One region of the Caloramator sp. CAR-1 genome, then DNA from elsewhere that is predicted to be linked to it. Evidence: a T-box and tRNA genes for the amino acid it is inferred to sense, from the RefSeq annotation. Region 1 holds a T-box; the other holds one or more tRNA genes.
What was found. The T-box of region 1 lies ahead of trpS (tryptophan--tRNA ligase). A T-box ahead of a tRNA ligase gene usually reads a tRNA of that ligase, here a tRNA-Trp.
Positions count from the first base shown of each region.

Region 1 (12,685 bases):
TATTCCTTTAGCACATTTCTTTCAAAATTAATCTGCGGAAGGCCTACACCAACTATACAAACACCTATAAGTTTTTCTCCTGGAAGGTCTATACCCTCACCGAATAGTCCCCCTAAAACTGCAAAGGCTATTAAGGTTTTTTCGCTATCTTCGCTAAACCTTTTTAAAAAATCTTCCTTTTCTTCCTCCGTCATATCGTTCCTTTGAACGATTAATTCTACATTATCCTGAGGAAACCTTTTTAAAACCTCGTTTAAGTATAAATAAGAAGGAAAAAACACTAAATAATTTCCCTTTTTATATGTTAGGCTTTTTATTCCATCAACAACCCTTTCATAAGTATTTTCCCTATCATTAAGTCGCGTTGAAATATATGGGTTAAGCATAACACAAATATTTTCCTTTGAAAAAGGAGAGGAAAGTTTAAGTTTATAAGAACTGTCCCCACCTAAAAGGTCCATATAATAACTTAAAGGAGTAAAGGTAGCTGAAAATAAAATAGCTGCTTGTGCTTTATCCATAATGTCCTTTAATATTTTAGAAGGATTAATACATAATAATTTAACTAAAATATCTTCCTCCTTTAAAAAAAGCGTTCTATAATTTTCATCATAAAGTTCCACTATTTTTTTAAATCTTTTTATGTCAAAATACAAGTTTAATAATTCTTCATCTTTCATTAAATTTTTTAGGACAAATTCCTCTATAACCTCTTCACATTTGTTTATTCCTTTTAAAAACTCATCTTCTATAGTCATAGCGACTTTATCCATTTCAATGCTTTCTCTTAGCCCATTAAAATAATTTATGACCCTTCCTAAAGCTAAATTCAGTTTTCTAAAGGATTTAAATTTTTGCTTAACTTTAAAAAACTCGTTATATGATAAAGTTATAGAAAACATATCCCTTGCTCTATCTACAAGGTTATGGGCTTCGTCTATAAGATAAACATAATCGTTCTTACTTTCAAAGGAATATCGCTTTAAACTTGAGGTTATGTCAAATATATAATTATAATCACAAATTATAACATCGCAAAACATTGATAAATCTAATGAAAATTCAAAGGGACAAACATTGTATCTTCTCGAGAGCTCTTCTATCCTTCCCTTATCAAAAAAATCCATAGAAAGAGAATTTAAAAGAGCATCGTTTATTCTATCATAATGTCCTTTAGCAAACTGGCATTCTATTGGATTACATTTTAACTCATTAGGACATATTTTTTCCTTTGAAGTTAATGTTATTGATTTAATAATCAATCCCTTTTCCTGCAAAAGCTTAATAGCATCCTCTGCAGAAGCTTTTCCAACTGTTTTTGCAGTTAAATAAAATATTTTTGAAGTAGGGCCTAATAACGTCTTAAGAGCAGGAAATAGAGTCCCCATCGTCTTTCCTGTTCCGGTAGGGGCTTCTAAAAAAAGTTTTTTACCCTCCATTATCGTTTTATATACCGCAACTGAGAGTTTTCTTTGACTTTCCCTAAAGGCTGGATAGGGAAATTTTATTTCCTTTATCGTTTCATTTCTTTTATTAATATGTTCTAACGACTTTTCTAGAAACTTTATGTAACCCTCAACCAGTTCGTCAAAAAACTCTTTTAAATCATTGATTGTATAATCGTATTCAAAGGCTCTACTTTCTAAGGAATCTGTATTAACATAGATTAATCTGACTTTTATTCTTTCTAAATTATTTTCCTTAAGGAACATATAAGCATAGCACCTTGCCTGAGCAAGGTGCATAAAATTTACATCTATATCCTCTATTTTCTTTGTTGTTGTTTTTATTTCTTCTAAAGTATAAATCTCTCCAAATCGCAATCCATCTATTCTTCCTGAAATTTCAATACTATATTTTTCGTTTTTGATTAAATGTTTAACATAAACCTCAGCCTGATCATTTTTTCCGTAATTTTTTTGAATCATCCTATGAATCCGTGCACCCTCCTGTGCCCTATCAACAGTAGCTAATAATCCTGTTTCTATATCGCCCCTTCTTAATATAAATTCCACAAGTTCCCTTACTGAAATTTTTATTAATTTTTCCATTACGTCCCCTCTCTTATTTTTTATTGCTAAAAAGATGAATAACATTACCCTCTTTATGGAGTTTTCTTTTCGGTTTTTCTTCAACCACCATCTCCTCAGTTTTTTCATCCAAAAGCTTAATTAGCTCTTCTAGCTCTTTAGGGTCTATATTCTGCCAAAAATCCTGCATTTCAGGATTGCTATATATTTCATTCTTAGTCATTAAGATTTCATCGATATTTACAGGGGTGTCAAAAACATCCTGCAATCTACTCCTGTCGCTTCTTTTCATTAGTTTATTACCAAAATGGCTAAGATCGTAAATTAGGAATGGATCATTTAAAAGGTCATATGAAGAATATCCTTCTTTTAGTATTATTTCGGCATCGTTAAAAATAAAATCAAAATTAACTTTTGATATATAACATGGCTGAATAATAGGAATAAAATAACTTAAAGGAATAACAAAATATTTTACTAAATAGGCTGAAACTATAAAATAATTTTCATAATAGGTCTTTGATTCATCATTATCTATTCCTAAGGCATAATTCACAAATTCGTCCTTATTTATATTTAGTGCTGCTAATGTTTTGTCTAAAAGTTTTTGGAGCATAGTTTTATTTTTAATATATCTTTTTAGACAGCTAACGGTATAAGGATTCATGTCCCCAAAGAAATTTTCAAATAGCTGAGCCGCTATTGGTAACCAAAAATCTATTATTTTTAAATATGATTTGCTATCGTTGAAAAAATTCACATCAAAATCGTTTCCTGTTAAAAATACCTTTTTGCCTATATCCTCATAAGAAAAGGCACTAAAATATGACGCAATGTTAAATAATTGAAACAGGTAGTATTCATCTTTTACAAATATATTATCCTGTACATTTTCAAAAATCGTTTTAAAATCCATTTTTTTTAACTCAAATTTTTTACCTAAAAAGAATCGTTGTAGAGATCTTATGTCATCAAATATAGAGTTATTATCAAGAGTAAAAACTCTATACTCTATCTTAAAGTCCCTTATTTCATTTTCAATAAATATCGGAACAACGTTAGGGACAACAGCGATTTCGTCTCCAAAGTTTTCATAAATTATCCTATTAAAAATATTTGCTGGTGAAAAATATGTGTTATCAATCAAGGTTGAATAAAACCACTTTAAAAAAATAATTTGGCTATTCTTCTTTATGGCTAATTTCTTTTTCTTCTCGCTTCTTTTTATCCTTTTAAAGGATTCTATAAATTCATTTTTGTATACGCTAAATAATTTATTTATTTCTTCATTTGATTTCAAAAAATCTAATACCTGCATATTCAACCCTCTCCCTATAAATTTATAAATTAATTATAAAACAAAAAAGAAAAAATAAAAAGGAGAGGATACCTCTCCTATGATAAAATTTCTTGTAAATCATGTTCTGCATTAGATATCGGCATAATATTGTAGTTGTCTATAAGAACCTGTAAAATATTTGGAGTTATAAAGGCAGGTAATGTTGGTCCTAGTCTTATATTTTTAATACCTAAATGCAAAAGCGTTAATAATATAGCCACTGCTTTTTGTTCATACCATGACAACACAAGGCTTAGCGGTAAGTCATTAACTCCACACTTAAAGGCATCAGCTAGAGCTAGGGCAATTCTAATAGCAGAATAAGAATCGTTGCACTGCCCAACGTCTAATAGCCTTGGAATTCCATCTATATCTCCAAAGTCAAGTTTATTAAATCTATACTTACCGCAAGCAAGAGTTAAAATTATTGTGTCCATCGGGGCTTTTTGTGCCATCTCTGTATAATAATTTCTACCAGGCTTAGCTCCATCACATCCACCAATTAGCATGAATCTCTTAATTTTGCCTTGCTTTATCAAATCAATAACCTTATCAGCTATACCAATGACCGCATCATGGCCAAAACCTACCATTATTTTTTTATCTGGTTTATCTTCTTTAAAGCCTCCAAGTTCCAAAGCTTTGTTTATTAATGGGGTAAAATCTTTTTTCCCATTTTTAACTTCTATATGTTGAATTCCTGAATATCCTACCATGCTTGTTGTAAATAACCTATCTTTATAACTATCTTTAGGTGGCATCAAGCAATTTGTTGTAAATAAAATTCCTCCTGGTAAATTATCAAACTCACTTTGTTGATTTTGCCAAGCCGATCCAAAGTTGCCTACTAAATGCTTGTATTTTTTAAGCCCAGGATAACCATGGGCAGGAAGCATTTCACCATGGGTGTATATATTAATCCCTTTTCCTTCTGTTTGTTTTAAAAGTTCCTCCAAATCATGCAGATCATGACCCGAAACTACAATAAAAGGCCCCTTATTCAAACTTAAATCAACTTCCGTCGGTTGAGGTGTTCCAAAGTGTTCCTTATGTCCTTCATTTAATATTTCCATACATCTGTAATTAGCCCTTCCGCATTCTAGGCATAATTTTACTAAGTCATTTACAGTTAAAGAATCATCTAATGTTGCTGCAAGTCCCGTGTGGAAAAAGGCATTAACCTCTTCATCCTTTTTACCGAGAATATAGGCATGATGAGCATAGGCTGCCATTCCCTTAAGACCATAGATCAACATTTCTCTTAGTGCTCTAATATCCATATCCAATGTTTCGTCTGCCATTATACCCTTTCCTTTTGATTGTTCCAAAAGTTCCTTTTCTCCTCCATTTGGTCTGTAAAGGGCAGCCTCAGGTTCTTTAACATCCCATTTCCCATTCTTTTTTTCATATTCTCTCTTAACTATTTCTTTTAACTTTTCCTTGTATTCATCCGCCTTAAATATAAGCCCAACAAATCTTTCATTGTCAAAATTAACATTGGTTAAAGTAGAAAACATCGAGTATGCAATGAAATGGTCTATTTCTTCATCTTTAATTCCAAGCTTTCTTCCTATGTTGCCATAGAAGGCAATTCCTTTTAAAAGATAAATAAGCAGATCCTGTAAATTTGCTGTATCAGGTTGCTTCCCACAAACGCCAACCTTAACACAACCTTTACCTCCAGCTGTCTGTTCGCATTGATAGCAAAACATTTCCATTTAAATCACTCCCTTTATTTAATTTTCAATAACTATTATTTCCTTTTATTTATTTATTTATCAAAAAAGGCGCCAAACAAAAGTTTGACGCCACTAAATTAATAATTCTCTACAAATACCTCAAAATATCCTTGTGGATGTTGGCATGTTGGGCAAATTGCTGGTGCCTCTTTGCCTTCATGAATATAACCGCAATTATTGCATTTCCAAAGAACCTTTTCATCCTTTTTAAACACCTTATCACTTAAAAGATTTTCATAAAGCTTTCTATATCTAGCCTCATGCCTCTGTTCAACTTCTGCTATCTTTCTAAAAGCTAAAGCAATCTTTGGGAAACCCTCTTCTTCTGCAACTTTAGCAAACTCTGGATAGAGTTTTGTCCATTCTTCATTTTCTCCGTTTGCTGCATATTTTAAATTTTCTAAAGTTGTAGAAAGCCCAACAGGATAATCCGCTGTGATTTCAACAGTTTCACCCTGCAAATCTTCGTTTAAAAATTTAAAAAATATTTTAGCATGTTCCTTTTCATTATCAGCAGTTTCCATAAATATGTTTGAAATTTGAATAAAGCCTTCCTTTTTTGCTTGACTTGCATAATATGTATATCTTGTCCTTGCTTGGGATTCGCCAGCAAAGGCCTTCATAAGATTTTCTGCTGTCCTTGTCCCCTTTAAGCTTGTCATAAAAATTCCCCCTTATATAAAATTCTCATAGGCTTCTGCTACATCGTTAAAGCCAAAATTTTTAAGCACTTCAATTGTAACTTGCCTTATCTCATGGGTTGTTACTTCTTTTTTATTAAGGTTTAATAAATTTTTTTCCACTTCACGGACTACATTTTCTACATCAGACATAGTTAAAGGTTCCTTAACATCGTCGGATGCATTTTCGATAGAAGTAATTATCTTATCTTTATAAAATTCTTCAACCCTTCCATCTTTTTTTATAACCTTCATAATATCACCTCAAATTTTATCTTGTAAAAAATTATACCAAATATAGTATGAATTTTCAAACAAATTTTATAATTTCTTGACAATTATTGTTCAATATAATAGTATATAGATAAATCCAATGACGGGAGCAAGTAGGCTTAAAAAGGAGCTTACAGAGAGCCGCTGCTGGTGGAAATGCGGTAGCATCCCTTAAGCCGAATGGGTCCCTAAGGAGCATGGTGAATCAAGTAGCCAGAGCCGTTTGCCTTACGTTATAAAGGCTTTTACAACGAGGGGAATATATTTCCTGAAAATAGGTGGCACCGCGCACCATGCGCCCTATACTTTTGTATAGGGTGTTTTTTATTAGTGCCTGCCACTTGACATTTTAACTTTTTGACATTTTCATTATTTACCAATTTATATAGATAAAGGGGTGTTTGACATGGAAGAAAAAAAGGTTATATTTAGCGGAATAAAGCCATCCGGGGACTTAACCCTTGGTAATTATCTTGGTGCTATTAAAAATTGGGTTAAACTTCAGGATGAGTATGATTCATATTTTTGTGTTGTTGATTTACATGCTATAACTGTAAGGCAGGAGCCTGCCCTTTTAAGAAAAAGAACCCTTGAAATTTTAGCAATATATATCGCCTCAGGCATTGACCCTGAAAAAAATACTTTGTTTATTCAATCCCATGTCCCCGCCCACAGTGAAGCTGCATGGCTTTTAAACTGCTTTACCTACATGGGAGAACTAAGCCGTATGACACAGTATAAGGATAAAGCTCAAAAACTTGGTGAAAGCATAAGTGCAGGACTTTTTAATTATCCTGTTCTTATGGCAGCAGATATTCTTCTTTACAATACAGACCTTGTCCCTGTTGGAAAGGATCAAAAGCAGCACCTTGAACTTGCAAGGGATATTGCAATTAGGTTTAATAACCTATACAGTCCAACCTTTAAGGTTCCTGAAGCATATATACCTGAAAGGGCAGCAAAGATAATGGATCTTCAAGATCCATCAAAGAAAATGTCAAAGTCAGAGGATAACCCAAACGGTTATATTTTAATAATGGACCCCCCAGAGGTGATAAGAAAAAAAATATCAAGGGCAGTAACCGATACAGTAGGTATTGTCAGATACAGCGATGAACAACCGGGTATAAAGAATTTAATAAATATATTATCTGCAATAACAAATATGACTCCTGAAGAAATAGAAAGAAGATATGAAGGATCCGGGTATGCTAAGTTTAAAGAAGATGTTGCAGAAGCTGTTATTAATGAACTTACTCCGATTCAAAATAAAGTAAAGGAACTTTTAGATGATAAAACTTATCTTGAAAATATTTACAACAAAGGTGCAGAAAAGGCAAATTATGTTGCAACAAAAACATTGAGAAAGATGCAAAGAAAGATTGGGTTTATAATAAAGCAATGAAATTGATATTGATATAAAGTGAAAAGCCAACTGATGAACGTTATCATCAGTTGGCTTTTTGTTAAACTATCACCTTTTTTACATACTCCGAAGTCATAGCCCTCAAAAGGGCACCATATTCCATTACAAATTCTACCGTATCCCCAACTTTATATTCCCTCTTGCTATGGGTAACATCTAAAATTGTATGATCGCTGCTTGCACCAACTATTGATATATCCTGATCCAAGGGGATAAGCCCACTCGGATCAATATCCTGCCTTCCCATGGCAACAATTGCCCTTTTCATAATTCCCTTGTCTTCAAAATGTGGTTTTTGCCCAAAGGCATCCATACCAATGTTGCCAATAGGAACAGAAGGCTTTTCCTTTAACTCTATTATCTCAGCCCTTAAAATAAACACATCCTTATGAAGGCCATCTACAAAATTCCCAAAGGCAGTTTCTCTGCCTAAAAGTAGAGCTTCACCGAACCTTAAATTGTTTATCCCCTTTGGTAATCTATTCTCTAAGAGCAAATATAAACTTGAGGAATTCCCTCCTGATATAATCTCAAGATCTAAATTATATTTTTCCTGCATCTTTTTTGCAATCTCAACAAGCCTTCCAAGATTGTTCTCATCGGGAATAACTCCACCATAGCAGGTTAAATTAACACCAAACCCAACAATTTTGATTCCTTCAATTTTTATAGCTTCAGCAACAAAGCCATCAACATCCTCCGGCCATATCCCCTCTCTTAAATCCCCTAGGTCTACCATCAAAATTACTTTATGAATTTTTCCAATCTCTAAAGCCTTTGCCCCCAATAGCTTTAAAGTTTCCAATTCCGAATTTTGACTGTAATCTGAATATTTTACAACAAGCTCAGCTTCACTTTGCATTGGAATTCTTAAAAGAACCTTTTTAACATTAAGATCCTTAAGCTTAATCAAATTTTCAATCCTTGAATCAGCAATATATTCAACTCCACCTTCTACCAAAGCTTTTGAAAGCTCTGGAATTGCACAAAAGCACTTGGTAACCCCCATGATCTTAATTCCATGCTTTTCTGACAACTTTGCTAAAAAGTTTGCATTTTCCTTTAATTTGTTTAAATTTACCTCAACTCTTGGATACATATCAAGCACCTTCCAAACCCAAACTTTCCATTAATAGTTTTAATGCAGCTTCCTTATGTTTTTTAGATAATACTCCAAGGGAAGCCATGATATAATAGTTGTCGATAAGCACCTTAACTCCCTTTTTGGGATAAAGGAACATATCTCCTGTGTTATCATAGGGAATGCTGGACAATATTTCAACCCGCTTAGGCAGCCTTGTCAAGGCTCCTCCAGTCCCTATAATATATTTTACATTTGTAAGGTCCTTTCCCTCTGCAACAGTTTTCTTTCCCGTAGGACCAAATATATGCCTTAATCCACCCGCATGCCTTCTTACAGCAGTTAAAACTGCCTCTTTTGTTAACCTTTCTATGAATTCCTTTTCCCTATCGGTTTCTGGTATCGGCTTTCTATTTTCTATAAGCTCTTCTGCATCAGGAAATTCCTTTTTTAACTCCTCAAGACCTATTTTTTCAACTATATGAGGAAGATTAACATAAACTCCAAGGTCCCCTTCTACTGTTCTTTTTGCAAAGGGCTCTGGGCTTATTAAAATTCTTTGTATTTCGTCGCTGCCTTCGGTAACAGAGTGAACGTCTGTAGTTGCCCCCCCAACGTCTAAAACCATCAAATCCCCTAATGCTTCGTGAAGCAAAATAGCACTTTCCATTACTGCCCCTGGGGTTGGAATTATGGATTCGTTAACCATGTTTCTCACCTTTGACATCCCTGGGGCTTTAGTTATATGTTCTTCAAAAACCTTTTGTATTACCTTTCTTGTAGGTTCAACGTTTAACATATCAATCCTTGGATAAACGTTTTCAACTATATAAAGAGGCTGACCAGCTTCTTCAAAAATTAGCTTAACCTCTTCATGATTTTCGATGTTTCCGGCATAGAGTACCGGAACGTTGAGCTTTAGGTTAGCAATCTGTTCTGCGTTATAAAGGGCTGTTTCCCTTTCACCATAATCAACGCCGCCTGCAACAAGTATAATATTAGGCCTTATTTCCTTTATCTTTTGAAGGTCAGTCCTTCTTAACTTTCCTGCAGTAACCATCTTTATAATGGCCCCGGCCCCAAGGGCGGCTTCCTTTGCCGCCCTTACAGTCATGTCATAAACAAGGCCGTGGACCGTCATTCTTAACCCTCCAGCTGCACTGGATGTGGCAAAAAATTCATCGTATTCTATATAATCTGCACCTATATTTTTTGCAAGGGAGTCTAGAGCCATGTTAAGGCCTATTGTGACATCCCCCTCAAGGACAGTCGTTGGCCCCTGTCCTTGACCTATGAATTTAATCTCATTTTTAATATTAAACGCATTTAATACCGTCGTAGTGCTACCTATTTCAGCTATTAAGCAATCAATTTTCATTCCTATCCTTCTCCATTTCCCATCTTCTCTTTACAAGGAAGGATGCCACGTGAACTCCCTTAGTTCCTCTACCAAATCCTGCGTCCATACCTGCTTCTTTTGCAATATCGTCGTTGATTTGAGTTCCACCTGCTGCAAGGATTATTCTGTCTCTTATACCCTTTTCAATACAAAGTTCATGAAGCTTTTTCATGTTCTTAATGTGAACATCGTTGTGGGTTATAATTGTGCTTGCAAGTATCGCATCAGCGTTGAGCTCGATTGCAGCGTCAACAAGCTTTTCAACTGGAACTGAAGTTCCTAAATAATGAACTTCTATTCCATATTTTTCTATTCCGCCATGTTTTATGTCTATAACTTCTCTAAGTCCTACTGAGTGTTCATCTTCACCAACAGTTGCCGCAACAACCTTCATTCCCTTTCTTTCAATGTCCTTTCTAATAACATCGTCATCAAGAACTTCTGGCTTCTTTGGAATAGTAAGCTTTGAAACATCTATTGTAAATGGAACTCTACCCTTAATTTCAACTACCGTTCCTTCAGATGGATGGGCAGGTAATTTATGAATTACTACAACATCTTCAAGTCCCATCTTCTTTCCTATTTCTAATGCTGCAGCCTCAGCAGTATCTTCATCGCAGGGTAAGAATATAGTTGTTGCAACTATTCCATCACCAGTCCATTCAACCTCTGGCTTGATTTCTGTGGATTTTCTTAAGTGTTCTGTTTCCTTTAGTCTGTTGTATACATTGTCGTTTTCATCAAGCTCATCGATAAATACTATCTTTTCTGGTTTATGGAATGTGCAGCCATCTATAAGATCACATGGCTTTTCTAACCCTTCTGGAAGATTGTTATATCCAAAGTGTTCGCAAACTGGTGCCATGTAATCCTTATCCCTTTCAACTACTGTTCCTGCACCAATTCCTCCATCTATATGTCTTACTATCCCATCTCCATTTCTTTCTGGATACATACCTGAATCAACAAAGAAGCCCATTTCAACAGCCTTAAAGTATCCACCAACTTCAAGGATTTCCTCCATAAATAGAACGGCTCTTTCCTTAAGTTCTCTAACCTTTTCAGCAAGGTAACCATCTTTTTTGAGCTCTACCATTTCTAAAAGTCCGTCCATACCAACAAGTGCCTGCTTTGCAGTGCTAATTGCTTGAATGTTATAGTAATGCCATGGAACGTTTCTTCCTTCATCTGGAGTTATTGTTGATTGTATATCTGCCCTTGTAAGCCTTGAAATTAAAAGGTTCAATACATGGGTTACTGTAGCTTCCCTCGTATCGCTTTCCATATATTTTGTATTCATCTGAGCTCTCATCTTGTAATCTTTGAATAAATGTCTTAGGGCAACAGCATATGGAAGGTCAAGTCTTAAGCATGGTGCTGGTGGAGCTGTTGGTGGAACTGTAGATAGCGCTATATTTTCTGGCTTCATTCCAACAGCCTTTGAGAAGGCACAGTTTATAGCGTGCTGAACCATAAGCTCTGGCATAACCTTCCATGCCTTCATTGCAGTTGCGTTGGCATTGTGAGCACCATCGATTTGAACCATATCCGCCCATGCCATTATCTTCTTTGCAACAGCTGCATCAACAAAGGATCTTACCATGTTTATGTTTCTGTATAAAACGTTGTATTGTGGGTCCTGATGAGCACCGTTAACTCCTTCTTCAGCAAACATAACAGCAATATCTGGTCCAGCTACACCTGATACGTATGAGTGGAAGTTTATTGGTCTTCCAACTTCTTCTTCTATAAGGTCAAGGGCCTTTCTTGTTGCTCTAACTTGTTTTCTTGATATTGGAACACCACCAATTCCTTCAGGAGTTCCTTCAATTAGCCCATCATAATGGCTTTGTCCTGCTGTTCTAATAACCATTATGTGGTCTGCACCATGCCATGCAGCCATTCTCATTCTTCTTATGTCGTCTTCAAATCTACCTGATGCAATTTCAGTTGTTACAATACAATCAGGCTGTGGGTCAATGTTTCCAAAGCTTCTTGCAGCTGGAAGTGGAATGCTTTGCTTTAATGGTTTTGAAGCTTGATGATATTCAAATTCACCATAGATTTGCCTACCTTGTTCTTCCCTCCAGTGCCAACCTCTTCTTTTTGGTCTATAATGTTCAAGGTCCTTTAAAATTTCTTCTATATCAAGCTTTTTGTTCTTTTCAAGCATTTGCAGCACCTCCCTCAAATAGTCCTGGAACTTCCTCCCAAGCCTTTCCTTCAACAAGTAGTAAACCTGCTTCTCTTATTGGTAAATTTTTCTTTTTTGCAAGTCTATAAACTACATTTCCTGCACCTTTACCTAAAAGGCCAAGCTTCATAACACCTTCAACAATTGCCTTTGCTTCTATGCTTGAAAACCCCATCCTTAAAAGAACTGATCTTTCAACTGCTGGAGATGTATGATTGTAAGCAAGCTCAACTAAAGGCTTAACAATTTCCTCAGCAAGCTGCCAAAATCTTCTTTCAAGTTCTTCATCAGTTAAATTTTTAAGATGTTGTCTTCTTACTTCAAAATCATCTGGTCTCTTTGACATCTTACTCCCTCCTTGTTATTGGGGACGGTTCTTAATTGTTTATAATTTAAGACAATAAACCGTCCCTATATTTTTTAAATTTTTTATTATTTAAAACAATTAAGAACTGTCCCTATTCAATTTTTACACCAAGTTCCTTTAAAGCTTCTATTACAAAATCATCATCAGTTTTTGTATC
Region 1 covers NZ_JAUONW010000014.1:36,072-48,756, reverse strand. Annotated here, with positions in the region: gene Q3V94_RS04465 (helicase C-terminal domain-containing protein) at 1-2,051, opposite strand, end outside; gene Q3V94_RS04460 (hypothetical protein) at 2,065-3,348, opposite strand; gene hcp (hydroxylamine reductase) at 3,426-5,087, opposite strand; gene rbr (rubrerythrin) at 5,186-5,770, opposite strand; gene Q3V94_RS04445 (ATP cone domain-containing protein) at 5,783-6,043, opposite strand; T-box leader at 6,153-6,367, shown strand; gene trpS (tryptophan--tRNA ligase) at 6,468-7,466, shown strand; gene orr (ornithine racemase Orr) at 7,528-8,586, opposite strand; gene Q3V94_RS04430 (GlmL-related ornithine degradation protein) at 8,588-9,946, opposite strand; gene oraE (D-ornithine 4,5-aminomutase subunit OraE) at 9,936-12,140, opposite strand; gene Q3V94_RS04420 (ornithine aminomutase subunit alpha) at 12,133-12,507, opposite strand; gene ortB (2-amino-4-oxopentanoate thiolase subunit OrtB) at 12,620-12,685, opposite strand, start outside.

Region 2 (12,685 bases), on a different contig from region 1:
CATCTAAATATTTTAATGAAAAAATTGAAGTAGAACAGATAGAAAAGACGCAGGATATGCTAAAGCTAAAGTTAACCTTTCAAGATGAAATATATATTAAGAAAAAGTATAGGTTAAACAAGTTATTTTCCTTTGGAATAACTAAAAATTTAAACGTTAAAATTGCCCTTTTAAGTTTTATAATATATTCGATATTAAATGGAATTACAATTGCTATAAATAAAGAAATTGCAGGTTTTATTTCCTTTGTCTATGCTTTACTTTCACCCTTTATAGCTTCCTATCTTTTAACAAAACCCTTTGATGTAATAAAGGAAGAGATAGGAAAAATAAACAACAATGATTATTCAGAAAAATTGGATATAGAGACAACGGACGTTTTTGAAGAAATATTCAATCTATTAAAGATGTATAAGACCAAGGTTAGACAGGATTTTGTATCCTTTAAGGGTATGACGGATGAGATGAATACCTTCTCCGGAAAACTTTCAGATATAGCAGAAAAGATGAACATAACTTCAAATGAGATATCTTCAGTGGTTGAGCAGGTTGCAGGTGCTGCCATGATGCAGGCACAGGAGACGGAATCCTCCGTGGCCCTATTGAACGATAATGTTGAATCTATAAAGACAGTCGTTCAGATCGAGATACAAAACAAAGATGAGCTTGAGGATGCTGTTGAAAAGATAGAAGATAGTTTTGCTAATGTAAGCAATACGGTAGATAAATTAAATAAAATTTTAAATGAATTTTCAAATGTAATAGAAAACAGCCAAGAATTACAAAAAAGGGCAAAGGGAATAACAGAAATCGTTTCAATGGTATCATCAATTGCTGCCCAAACAAACCTTTTAGCCTTAAATGCTTCAATTGAGGCAGCAAGGGCAGGAGAAGCAGGAAGAGGCTTTGCAGTTGTTGCAGATGAGGTTAGAAAGCTTGCAGAGGAGTCCCAAAGGGCTGTCAATGAAATCAATGAAAATCTTACAAAGTTCATTGAGGACATTGATAGTTTAGTTGGTGGAATAGGAGTTCAATTTGATGAACTTAGCAATGAAAGTATTGTATTGAAGGATGCTATAGAAAAGAGCGGGGTAGCTAAAGATAAGATAGTTCAAGTTGCAGGTAAGATGATTGAAACTTCTAATAGACTTGAAAGGGAAACTGAGTCAATAGCTGAGATTTATGGCAAAATTGAATCCCTTGCAGCAATTGCCGAAGAAAACTCTGCATCTTCTGAGGAGGTTAGCGCTAATGTTGCAACCTATGCAGAAGAAATTAAAAAGCTCACCCATAATATTTCTGAATTTAAAAGGATGACGGAACAATTTAAGGAGGATATTGATCTTTATAGACTATAATCCCTAAAAGGATTCCCTTTTAGGGATATTTTTGTTGTAAAATGCCAATTGGTATTATAAAATATATATGAATTTTACTAAAGGATGTGGAAGGATGAAGGTAAAGTCCAATTCGCAGGAGATGACCTTTGAAATAGGGTTAAAGATTGCAAAGCTTTTGAAAAAAGGAGATGTAATAAGCTTAAACGGGGATTTGGGTGCAGGAAAAACCCATCTTGTTAAGGGTATAGCAAAGGGATTAGAAGTCCATGAGGATATTACAAGTCCAACCTTCACTATAGTTAATGAATACGATGGTAAAATGCCCCTATATCATTTTGATGTTTATAGGATTTCAGATATATCAGAGCTTTATGAGATAGGTTTTGAGGAATACATATACGGTGAAGGTGTTTCTGTTATTGAGTGGGGCAATCTAGTTGAGGAGCTTTTGCCAGACTATACAATAAAGATAAATATTAGGATTTTAGATGACAATACAAGGGAGATAGAAATTTTAAATTTTAATAAGGAGCTGATATTGTGAGGGTATTAGCAATAGAATCCTCCTCTTTTGTAGCATCAGTTGCGATAGTTACTGAAGAAAAGGTTGAGGGTGAAATTTTTATAAACAATAAGCTTCAGCATTCTGTTTTGATCTTTCCTTTAATAGAAGATATGTTTAAAACTTTGGATTTATCTGTGGATGATATAAATGCAGTTGCTGTATCCGGTGGTCCAGGATCCTTTACAGGTCTTAGGATAGGAGTTGCTGCAGCAAAGGGAATAGCTCAAGGGAAGAATTTAAAATTTATTGGAGTTTCAAGCTTGGATGCAATGGCTTTTATGCAGGTTGGATTCGATGGAGTTATTGTCCCTATAATGGATGCCTTAAGGGATAATGTTTATACTGCTCTTTATAGATTTGAAAGGGGAAGGCTCATAAAAATTAGCGATTATGAAGCTTTGCATATAGACGAACTTATTGAAAGGGTAAAGGAAGAAAAAACACTATTTTGTGGAGATGCTGTAAAAATCCATAGGAAAAAGCTGGAGGGCAATAATTTTTACCTTTCAACTAATACTTCAAACTTACCAAGGGCAAGTGCCCTTGGGGAGCTTGCCCTTTTAAGGCTTATGGAAGGGATGGAGGATGATATATTTACCTTTAGTCCCATTTACATAAGAAAATCCCAAGCTGAAAGGGAATATGAGAAAAAGGTGGGAATAAAGCTTGAGTGACTTTTTAATAAGGGATATGAAGCTTGAGGATATAGATGATGTTGTTAAGATTGAACATTTGAGTTTTAAAACGCCTTGGACTTACGAGGCTTTTTTGTCGGAGATAACACGAAATAAAGTTGCAAAGTATAGGGTTATTGAAAAGGATGCAAGGGTTGTAGGTTATTACGGACTTTGGCTTTTATATGGAGAGGGACATATTACAAACATCGCCGTTCACCCTGAATTTAGAGGGATAGGCCTTGGGAATATGCTCTTGGAGGATATTATAAATATATCGAGGGAAAATAAAATACATGCATTAACTTTAGAGGTTAGAGTTAGCAATACAGTTGCGATAAATTTATATAAAAAATACGGTTTTATTGAAGTTGCAAGAAGAAAGGGATATTATTCGGATACCGGTGAGGATGCGATTATAATGTGGAAGTATGATTTATAAGGCTGCCAATGGCAGCCTTTCAGACTATTGAAAAAGTTATTTATGATTAGCCCCGTGAAGGATTTCCCTGGCATTCGCTCATTTCGCTAAGCAATTCTAATTGCTAAAGCTTATGAGAGATGCCTTTTTGAAATCCATTCACGGGGCTTTTGCAAAATCTGAATACCAAAGAAGGTTTGTTTACAATCTGTAAGGCTGCCAATGGCAGCCTTTTTTTGTTGACAATGAAGGGGGAAAGTGGTAACATAATATTGAACATATGAACATATATTCATATAAGAGGTGATTGGATGGAAATAGAAAGATGTTCCTGCACAGTTGTTCATGAGGATGTTATTGAAAAAGTTAAGAATTTGATGCCGGAGGAAGAAAGATTATATGATGTAGCTGACCTATTTAAGGTTCTTGGTGATTCAACGAGGATAAAGATAATCTGTGCCCTTTTTGAATCTGAAATGTGTGTTTGCGATATTGCAGCTTTATTAAACATGAGCCAATCTGCGGTATCACATCAATTAAGAGTTTTAAAGGCTGCAAGGCTTGTGAAGTTTAGAAAGGAAGGTAAGGTTGTTTATTATTCTCTTGATGATGAACATGTAAAGATGATTTTTGATTTGGGATTGTCGCATATTGGTGAAGAATAGGGGGGTTTTTTTTGAGAAAGGAATTTATTTTATATGGACTTGGATGTGCCAATTGTGCATCGAAGATGGAAGGAAAAATTAGACAGTTAAACGGTGTTAAGGATGCTTCTATAGATTTTGTAAATAAAACCCTTGCGATTGATATAGATACAGATAATTATGAAATAATATTCGATGAAATTGAAAGGATAATTTTGTCGATAGAGCCTGATATTATAATAAAAGAAAAGACTATAAAGAGAATGTTAAATAAAACCCTAATCTTAGTTGGGCTTAACTGTGCTAATTGTGCTGCTAAGATTGAAAAGGATGTAAAAAACATATATGGAGTTAAGGATGCTTCTATTAATATAAGTTCTCAAAAGCTAATACTTACTATAGATGATGAGAAAAACTGGGAGGATATTTTGTCCCAAATAAAATTAATCGTCAATAAATACGAACCTGATGTTAAAGTTGAAGAAAAGGAAATTAAGGTTAAAACCAATTTGAATAGAGAGACTATATTTATCGTATTGGGAACCACTTTGTTTTTATTGGCATTTTTATTTGAGAATAGTTTAAGACAAGTATTGTTCATTTTGTCTTATGTAATTATAGGATATGATATATTGCTAAAGGCAGTTAAAAATATAAAAAATGGACAAGTTTTTGATGAAAATTTTCTAATGTCAATTGCAACCATAGGTGCCTTTATAATTGGTGAGATGCCCGAAGCGGTTTCCGTAATGCTTTTTTACAAAGTTGGTGAAACGCTTCAAGATTTAGCCGTTGAAAGGTCAAGAAAATCAATAAAAGCGCTTTTAGATATAAGACCTGACTATGCAAATTTAATGGTTGGGCATGAATTAAAAAGGGTTAATCCTGATGATGTTAAAATAGGGGATATTATCGTTGTTAAAGCTGGAGAGAAGGTTCCCCTTGATGGAATAATTATAGCAGGGAATTCAAGCTTAGATACATCTGCCCTTACAGGAGAGTCAGTTTTAAAGGATGTTGCTGTAGGAGATGAGGTTTTAGCGGGGTTTATAAATAAGAGCGGGGTATTGAAGATAAAAGTAACTAAAGAATTTAAGGCATCTCAAGTTAATAAAATTTTAGAGCTTGTAGAGGGAGCAAATAGAAGAAAGGCTAAAACTGAAAATTTTATAACCAAATTTGCGAGGGTTTATACTCCGATAGTAGTTTTATTAGCCCTTTTAATAGCATGTGTGCCACCGATAATACTAAGACAGCCCTTTTCTCCTTGGATATATAGAGCTTTAATTTTCCTTGTAGTATCCTGCCCATGTGCCTTAGTTATTTCAATTCCCCTTGGATTTTTTGGAGGAATTGGTGCAGCATCAAAAAATGGGATTTTGGTAAAGGGAAGCAACTATCTTGAAGCTTTAAATTATGTCAATATGGCAGTTTTTGATAAGACTGGGACACTAACTAAGGGAAAGCTTAGGATAAAAAATATAATGTCAGAAGGTGGAATTGATAAAGTTAAGGTTTTGGAATATGCAGCCTATGCAGAATTTTATTCTAATCATCCTATCGCACAATGTATTTTAAAAGAATATGGGGACATAGATAAGTCGAGAATAAAGGAACACAAGGAAATATCAGGATTTGGAATAGAGGCAAGGATAGACGATAATGAGGTTTTGGTTGGAAACGCAAAACTTATGATAGATAGAGGAATTAATATAAGGGAAGATTACGATGTGGGAACTAAGGTTTATGTAGCTGTAGATGGTAAATTTATAGGATGCATAGTTATTGAAGATGAAATTAAAGAGGACGCAAAGATGACAATTGATTTCCTTAAGAAGATGGGTGTTAGAACAGTAATGCTTACAGGAGACCACAAAGATGTAGCATCAGATGTTGCAGAAAAGCTTGCCCTTGATGACTATTATTATGGTCTTTTGCCTGATCAAAAGGTGGAAAAACTTGAGGAGCTAGAAATTCAAAAGGAAAATGGAAAAATAATTTTCGTAGGAGATGGGATTAACGATGCACCGGTTATAGCAAGAGCAGATATAGGCATTGCGATGGGAGCTTTAGGCCAAGATGCTGCTATTGAAGCTGCAGATATAGTTATTATGAACGATCAGATTAAAAATATTTTAACTGCCATGAATATAGCGAAAAAGACTAAAAAAATAGTATGGCAAAACATTTATCTTGCTTTATTTGTCAAGATACTCGTTATGATTATAGCATCCTTTGGAATAGCAAACATGTGGGAGGCAGTTTTTGCAGATGTTGGAGTAGCCCTTTTAGCGGTTTTAAACTCAATAAGAATAACAAGAGGATAGTTTTAATGCTATCCTCTTGCTTCTAGTAGATCAAGAATGTTTTCAAACTTAAATTCTAATAGTATTTCTTTTTTGATAACATCCCTTAGTATTCTTTCTACTGATTTATCGAGGGTTATCATGTCCTGTAAGGATGGGCAATTTCTGCTTCCTAAAAGCTCTTGAATCTTTTCTGCCTCTGCATTCATTATAGCAGCTAAGCTAAATTCTTCAAGTGCAATTGAAGCTAAAAGAAGATTTATAACGTCATTGTCCCTTAAGTTTATTGTAGGACTAATATCTGGTATATTAGGCATTCCCATTGCTATCCCCCCTTAGTATTATGATATGAAGGGATAGCTAAAAGAGTTAATAAAAAAAGCCAAGCTTTTAGCTTGGCTTTTGGCAGGGGCAGAGGGACTCGAACCCCCAACCAACGGTTTTGGAGACCGCTACTCTACCAATTGAGCTATACCCCTAAGACAATATATATTATATATTGATTTTAAATAAAAATCAATAGGAAATTAATTAATTTTGTGACCGCAGTAAGGACAATATTTGTAATTGGTGTCAATCTCTGCTAAACAGTATGGGCATTTTTTAAGATACCCATAATCAAAGTTTAGTTCTGTTAGTTCATTATCATTGATTATAGGCTCTTTTTGTCTTTCAAGTTCCTTGCCATAATCCATTGAAATTTCAAATATTGACTCGCAGCATCTAGAAATCAAAAAATATCTAATATTCCACTTAAAAATAGGAATAAAGAAAAAATGAAACATATTATATTGCTTAATGAGTTTGTAAGAAGACATTCGGCCACATTTTTTACAAATTACATTACTAACTTCTTTTACCTCATACTGCTTTGTTTCTATTCCAAATATGCCTATAAAAAACATGTTCATACCTCCCTTGAGGCTGTCTATTAATATTATAGCATAATTTTTATTGATGAATAAATTTAGGACTGATATACTAAAAATAAAAAATTTTAAAGGGGGATGTTTATGGATTGCGTTTCAAAAAATCTTAAGGGCTGCACGTGCACATATACGTCATGTTCAAGAAGGGGAAAATGCTGTGAATGTGTTGCCTATCATAGAAGTAAAGGCGAGATCCCAGGATGCTTTTTTACTAAAGAGGGGGAAGCTACTTGGGATAGATCGATTAGGAATTTTATAAAGGATAGAGGAAAATAAGAGCCCTCTATTAAAGAGGGCTCTTTTTTATATAATTATTTTATTGCAGAGAGAACGTTTAGAAGATACTTCCACATTCTTTGAACTGACGATATGCTCATGTGTTCTTCTGGAGTATGAACGTCATAGAGGTTTGGCCCAAAGGAGATCATATCTGCACCACCAAGTTTTTCTCCTAAAAGACCACATTCAACTCCTGCATGGATAGCATAAATTTCTGGTTCTTTTCCAAACATTTCTTTATATACATCTATCATTATTTCTCTAATCTTGCTGTTTGGATTATACTGCCATTCTGGATAATCTGAATCTGCTATAAGCTCAATTCCAAGAACCTTTGCAACTGTTTTTGCCTCTTCTAATATAGCATATTTTAAGCTTCTTACTGAGCTTCTTACAGCACTTTCAAATCTTACTGTATTTCCTTCTGTTGCAACAACACCAAGGTTTGTTGAGCTTTCAACAAGCCCTTCGATGTGCATCGACATAGTTTTGATTCCATTTGGAATTAGCATAAGAGCTGCAATTGCCTTTTCCTTTGTTTCCTTTGAAAATACCTTTTCAACCTTTGCAGAATATTTGTTCAATGAAACTGATATTGAAGGGTCAGATGCACTTAATTCATTCTTTAATATAGCATCCCATTCCTTTATTTTAGCTTCAAGTTTTTCTATATCTTTTTCATCTATTAAAATTACAGCATCGCATTCCCTTGGGATTGCATTCATCTTTGAACCGCCGTTTATTTCAGCAAGTTCAAATTCAATATTATTTAAAAGATCATTTAAGATTCTGCCCATTATCTTATTTGAGTTTCCTCTTCCTTTATCTATTTCCATACCAGAGTGTCCGCCCTTAAGTCCTCTAATGCTTATTACATATGGGCTTAAATTTTGTGGAGCATTAATCCAATCTATATTTAAAATGTGTCTTGTTCTAACTCCACCTGCACAGCTAACAAGAAGCTTCCCTTCCTCTTCTGAGTCCATGTTTATTAATATTCTTCCCTTTAAAAGTGAACCATCAAGGGCCATAGCACCGCCCATTCCAGTTTCCTCTTCAACAGTTAATAAAACTTCAAGGGGAGGATGTGGAATATCCTTAGATGCAAGGATTGCTAAGGCATAGGCCATTGCAATTCCGTTATCTGCACCAAGGGTAGTTCCTGTTGCGTATATGTAATCTCCCTCTATCCTTAGTTTTAAAGGATCCTTTTCAAAGTCATGGACAGTATCCTTGTTCTTTTCGCAAACCATGTCCATGTGTCCCTGCAAAATTACAGTTGGAGCATTTTCATATCCCTTTGTTCCTGGCTTTTTGATGATTATGTTGTTTGTCTTATCTTGGATTACTTCTAAATTGTGTTCCTTTGCAAAATTAACAAGCCAGTCGCTTATAGCCTTTTCGTTGCCTGAGCCATGGGGTATTTTTGTGATTTCTTCAAAATAATAGAATACTTCCTTGGGTTCTAGATGGGATAAAACTGACATAAAATTCACCTCACAAAAAAGTTTTCACAATATTTATTATAAATCTTTATCATCTTTAGTGTAAATATCTTTTGATTTATATAAAATTATGCTGAGGATAAATCTTACTAAAAGATCTAGTGCCATAACTATCCAAATATATATTATTCCTAATTTTAGATATTTAGATACCAATATAACTCCCGGTATTCTAATTCCCCAAAGCCCTATTAGCGCAATAAGCATGGTTACTTGAGTAAACCCTGCGCCCCTTAGGGCTCCTAAAAATACCATAGACATGTTTTGAGGAACTTGAACAAGCCCCATTATGAATAAATATAGGGCACCGATTTCTATGATGTTTTTGCTGTTTGTTAGAAGTCCCATTATCTGTTTTGGGAAGAAAACTAAAAGGATTGTAGATATACTTGTAATTAATATGGAACCCTTTAGTATTTCTTTGAAATATATTTTAGCATCCTCTATATTTTTAGCGCCTATTGCCTGCCCAATAAAAGATGTTGCAGCAACTCCAAAACCTATGGCAGGCATATAGGAGATGGACTCAGCCTGAAGGCCGACTTGGTATGCAGCAAGGGCTGTTTCTCCAAAGGATAGGATAAGCCTTGTAAGTATTATTGCTGCAACCTGCCATGATATAGATTCAAAGGAGGATGGGGTCCCTAAAAAATATATCCTTTTTATAAGATTTGCTTCAAATGAAGGCTTGAAATTAAATAGTTTATTTTTCTTAATTAATAAAAATAATCCTAATAAAGATGCCAATATGTAAGAAGTAACATAGGATATTCCTGCCCCTACAAGGCCAAGTTTAGGGAATCTAAATTTTCCGAAGATTAAAAGATAACTAAATATAATATTTAATATGTTCATGGAAAAGGTTACATACATAGGGGTTTTTGCATTCCCCATTCCTTGAAATATCCCGGCTGTTAAGAGCATTAGAACTATAAAGGGAATACTAAAGGAGGTTATCTTAAGATATAGGTTGGCAGAGGATAATAGGGTAGGTTTAGGATTAAATATTAAAAGAAGTGCTTTTGAATTAAAAAAAACTAATATGAAAAATAATAACGATAAAAGGATTGAACTTATAATTCCTTGAAGGATTGTTTTGTTTAGTTTTTCAGTGTTTTTTGCTCCAAAATATTGTGCAACTAATATAGTAACTCCAGTTGCTATTCCCTTAAAAAGGGCCCAGATAAATTGAATTATTCTATTTGATATTCCAATTGCACTTATAGATATTTCGTCAATTCTACCTATCATAGCCATAGATATAAGTCCGGCGGTCATTTGAAGGATATTTTCTATCGTAATAGGAAGTATCATAGAAATTATTTTTCTTCTTATTTCTTTTATTTTCATATTGTTCCCCACCCTTTGTAGATAAATTGCCAAAAATACAGTATAATTATAATATAATTTAACAAAAATTAATACAATTAAATTTTTTAGGGGGATGAAATTTGAGAAATAAATCTTATTTTGTGATTTCTATTTTTAATTTAGTTCTTTTGGTAATACCATTGATAATTGAAAAACCAATAAAAATTATAAAGGGACTTGTTGACATTATTAAAGAATCAGATATTTTAATTACGGATTACATTGCGGTTGGGGGGATTGAAGGAGCCTTTTTTAACGCTGGACTTGTTGGACTTGCAGTTTTGACATTATACAGAATAAATAGGCTTCAGATAAATGGAGGATTAATTGCTGCCTATTTTACAACGGTGGGCTTTTCGCTTTTTGGTAAAAATATAGTAAATATTTGGCCGACTATATTGGGAGTTTTTTTGTATTCATTGTATCAGAGAGAAAGTTTTAAAAACTATATTCTAATTGCTTTATTTGGAACCACATTATCACCAGCTGTTGTTCAGCTTGCCTTTTTAAATATATTGGGTAAAGCCTTTAGCATATCTTTAGGAATATTAATAGCTGTATTTATAGGATTTTGCCTTCCGCCTCTTGCAAAGTTTTCACTAAAACTTCATCAGGGATATTGCCTTTATAATATGGGACTTGCCGGGGGGCTTATGGCTACCATGATGATGTCAAAATTTAGGGCCTTTGGTATAGATTTTGAGAGAAAGCTCATTTTATCTACAGGTAATAACTTTAAATTTACTCTATTGTTTTCAGCAATATTTATTGCCTTTATTATCTATGGGTTTTTAAATGAAAGGAAGGTAATAGAAAAATATAAGCTGCTCTCAAAAACTACAGGAAGACTTTATAGCGATTACTTTAATGACTTTGGAGAAGGTATAACCTTTATAAATATGGGAATGTTAGGTCTAATTTTCATTATTTATGTTCTTTTGATAAGAGGGGAAATAACTGGACCTGCAATTGGTGCAATTTTAACTATTGTTGGTTTTGGGGCTCTAGGGAAACACCTCGTTAATACTTTACCAGTTCTATTAGGGACGGTGATTTCTTCAGTATTGAATATATGGGAATTAAATTCCCAGTCGATAATACTTGCGTCGTTATTTGGAACTAACCTTGCACCTATTGCAGGAGAATTTGGTTGGTTTTTTGGAATAATAGCTGGTTTTTTCCATGTTTCGGTTGTAATGAACATGAGCTATTTACATGGGGGTTTAAATCTTTATAACAATGGTTTTGCAGGAGGGATTGTCGCTATTGTTTTAGTTCCAATTTTTTCAGCAATTTTAAGAAAAAATGTTGAGTATAAATATTAGTAAAATTTAACTTTAAAATGATGGAAATCCACAGGAATTGTATAAAAATAATATGTAAATACTAATACAGTAAGGTTATTGAAACCTTGCTGTATTTTTATGCAAATATTATACAAAATTATTTTATTGAATTATTTGAATATTTATAAATTTAATAAGATTTTTAAAGTATATAAAAGAAAATAGGATTAAGCGGCAGCATGTAACACATAATTTTAAAATTTGACATAAATTGATATCATTTAAAATTTTTTAACATTTTTATTTATTATACAATAGATGTATAATGAATATGTAATTAAAACAGCCTAGGAGGAATTGGAATGAAGCATTTTATAAATGTAACTTCTGAAATAGGGAGGCTAAAAAGGGTTCTTCTTCATAGACCTGGCCAAGAAGTTGAAAATTTAGTTCCAGAGTATCTTGGTAGGCTTTTGTTTGATGATATTCCTTATCTAAAAATTGCTCAACAGGAGCATGACAAATTTGCTCAGGTTTTAAGGGAAAACGGTGCTGAGGTTGTTTATCTTGAGGAATTGTCGGCAGAAGTTTTAGAGGACGAAAAGGTTAAATTAGAGTTTTTAAAAGAGTTTTTAGAAGAGAGCGGAATTACATCGCCATCTTTAAAAGAAAGCCTTATTGAGTATTTAAGCAAAATGCCAGCAAGGCAAATGGTAGATAAAATAATGGCTGGCGTTAGGAAAAATGAAATAGAAGTTAAAGAACCAACATCTTTAGTTGAGCTTATGGCGGACGATTATCCATTTTATCTTGATCCTATGCCAAACCTTTATTTTACAAGGGATCCTGGTGCTTCAATTGGAAACGGCATTACATTAAACAGAATGAGGACAGAAGCAAGAAGAAGGGAAACTTTATTTTTAAAATATATAATAAAATACCATAAATCCTTTGAAGGAATACCTCTTTGGTATGATAGGTCAATGCCCTATGCTATAGAGGGTGGAGACGAGCTTGTTTTATCCGACAAGGTTGTTGCAATAGGCTGCAGTGAAAGAACTTCAGCTGAGGCAATTGAAATGGTTGCAAGAAACCTTTTTAACGCTAATACTTCCTTTGAGAAGGTTTTGGTATTTGAAATTCCAAAATGTAGAGCATTTATGCATCTTGATACTGTATTTACTATGGTTGATTATGATAAGTTTACGATACACCCTGGAGTTCAAGGACCTCTTAGCGTTTATGAGGTAACTAAGGGTGCTAATAATACGATTAAATTTAAGCACAACACAAGCCCTTTAAATAAAATACTTGCAGAAGCACTAAATCTTTCATCCGTTGAGCTTATTCAATGTGGTGGTGGAG
Region 2 covers NZ_JAUONW010000044.1:109,434-122,118, forward strand. Annotated here, with positions in the region: gene Q3V94_RS12365 (heme NO-binding domain-containing protein) at 1-1,358, shown strand, start outside; gene tsaE (tRNA (adenosine(37)-N6)-threonylcarbamoyltransferase complex ATPase subunit type 1 TsaE) at 1,453-1,884, shown strand; gene tsaB (tRNA (adenosine(37)-N6)-threonylcarbamoyltransferase complex dimerization subunit type 1 TsaB) at 1,881-2,579, shown strand; gene rimI (ribosomal protein S18-alanine N-acetyltransferase) at 2,596-3,021, shown strand; gene Q3V94_RS12385 (helix-turn-helix transcriptional regulator) at 3,312-3,665, shown strand; gene Q3V94_RS12390 (heavy metal translocating P-type ATPase) at 3,677-5,971, shown strand; gene Q3V94_RS12395 (hypothetical protein) at 5,980-6,273, opposite strand; tRNA gene Q3V94_RS12400 (tRNA-Trp) at 6,354-6,429, opposite strand; gene Q3V94_RS12405 (zinc ribbon domain-containing protein) at 6,478-6,855, opposite strand; gene Q3V94_RS12410 (DUF6485 family protein) at 6,964-7,155, shown strand; gene Q3V94_RS12415 (aminoacyl-histidine dipeptidase) at 7,191-8,645, opposite strand; gene Q3V94_RS12420 (MATE family efflux transporter) at 8,682-10,013, opposite strand; gene Q3V94_RS12425 (DUF1576 domain-containing protein) at 10,115-11,359, shown strand; gene arcA (arginine deiminase) at 11,683-12,685, shown strand, end outside.
Region 2: it has a tRNA-Trp gene. The T-box ahead of trpS (tryptophan--tRNA ligase) is inferred to sense a tRNA for this amino acid. The anticodon was not compared.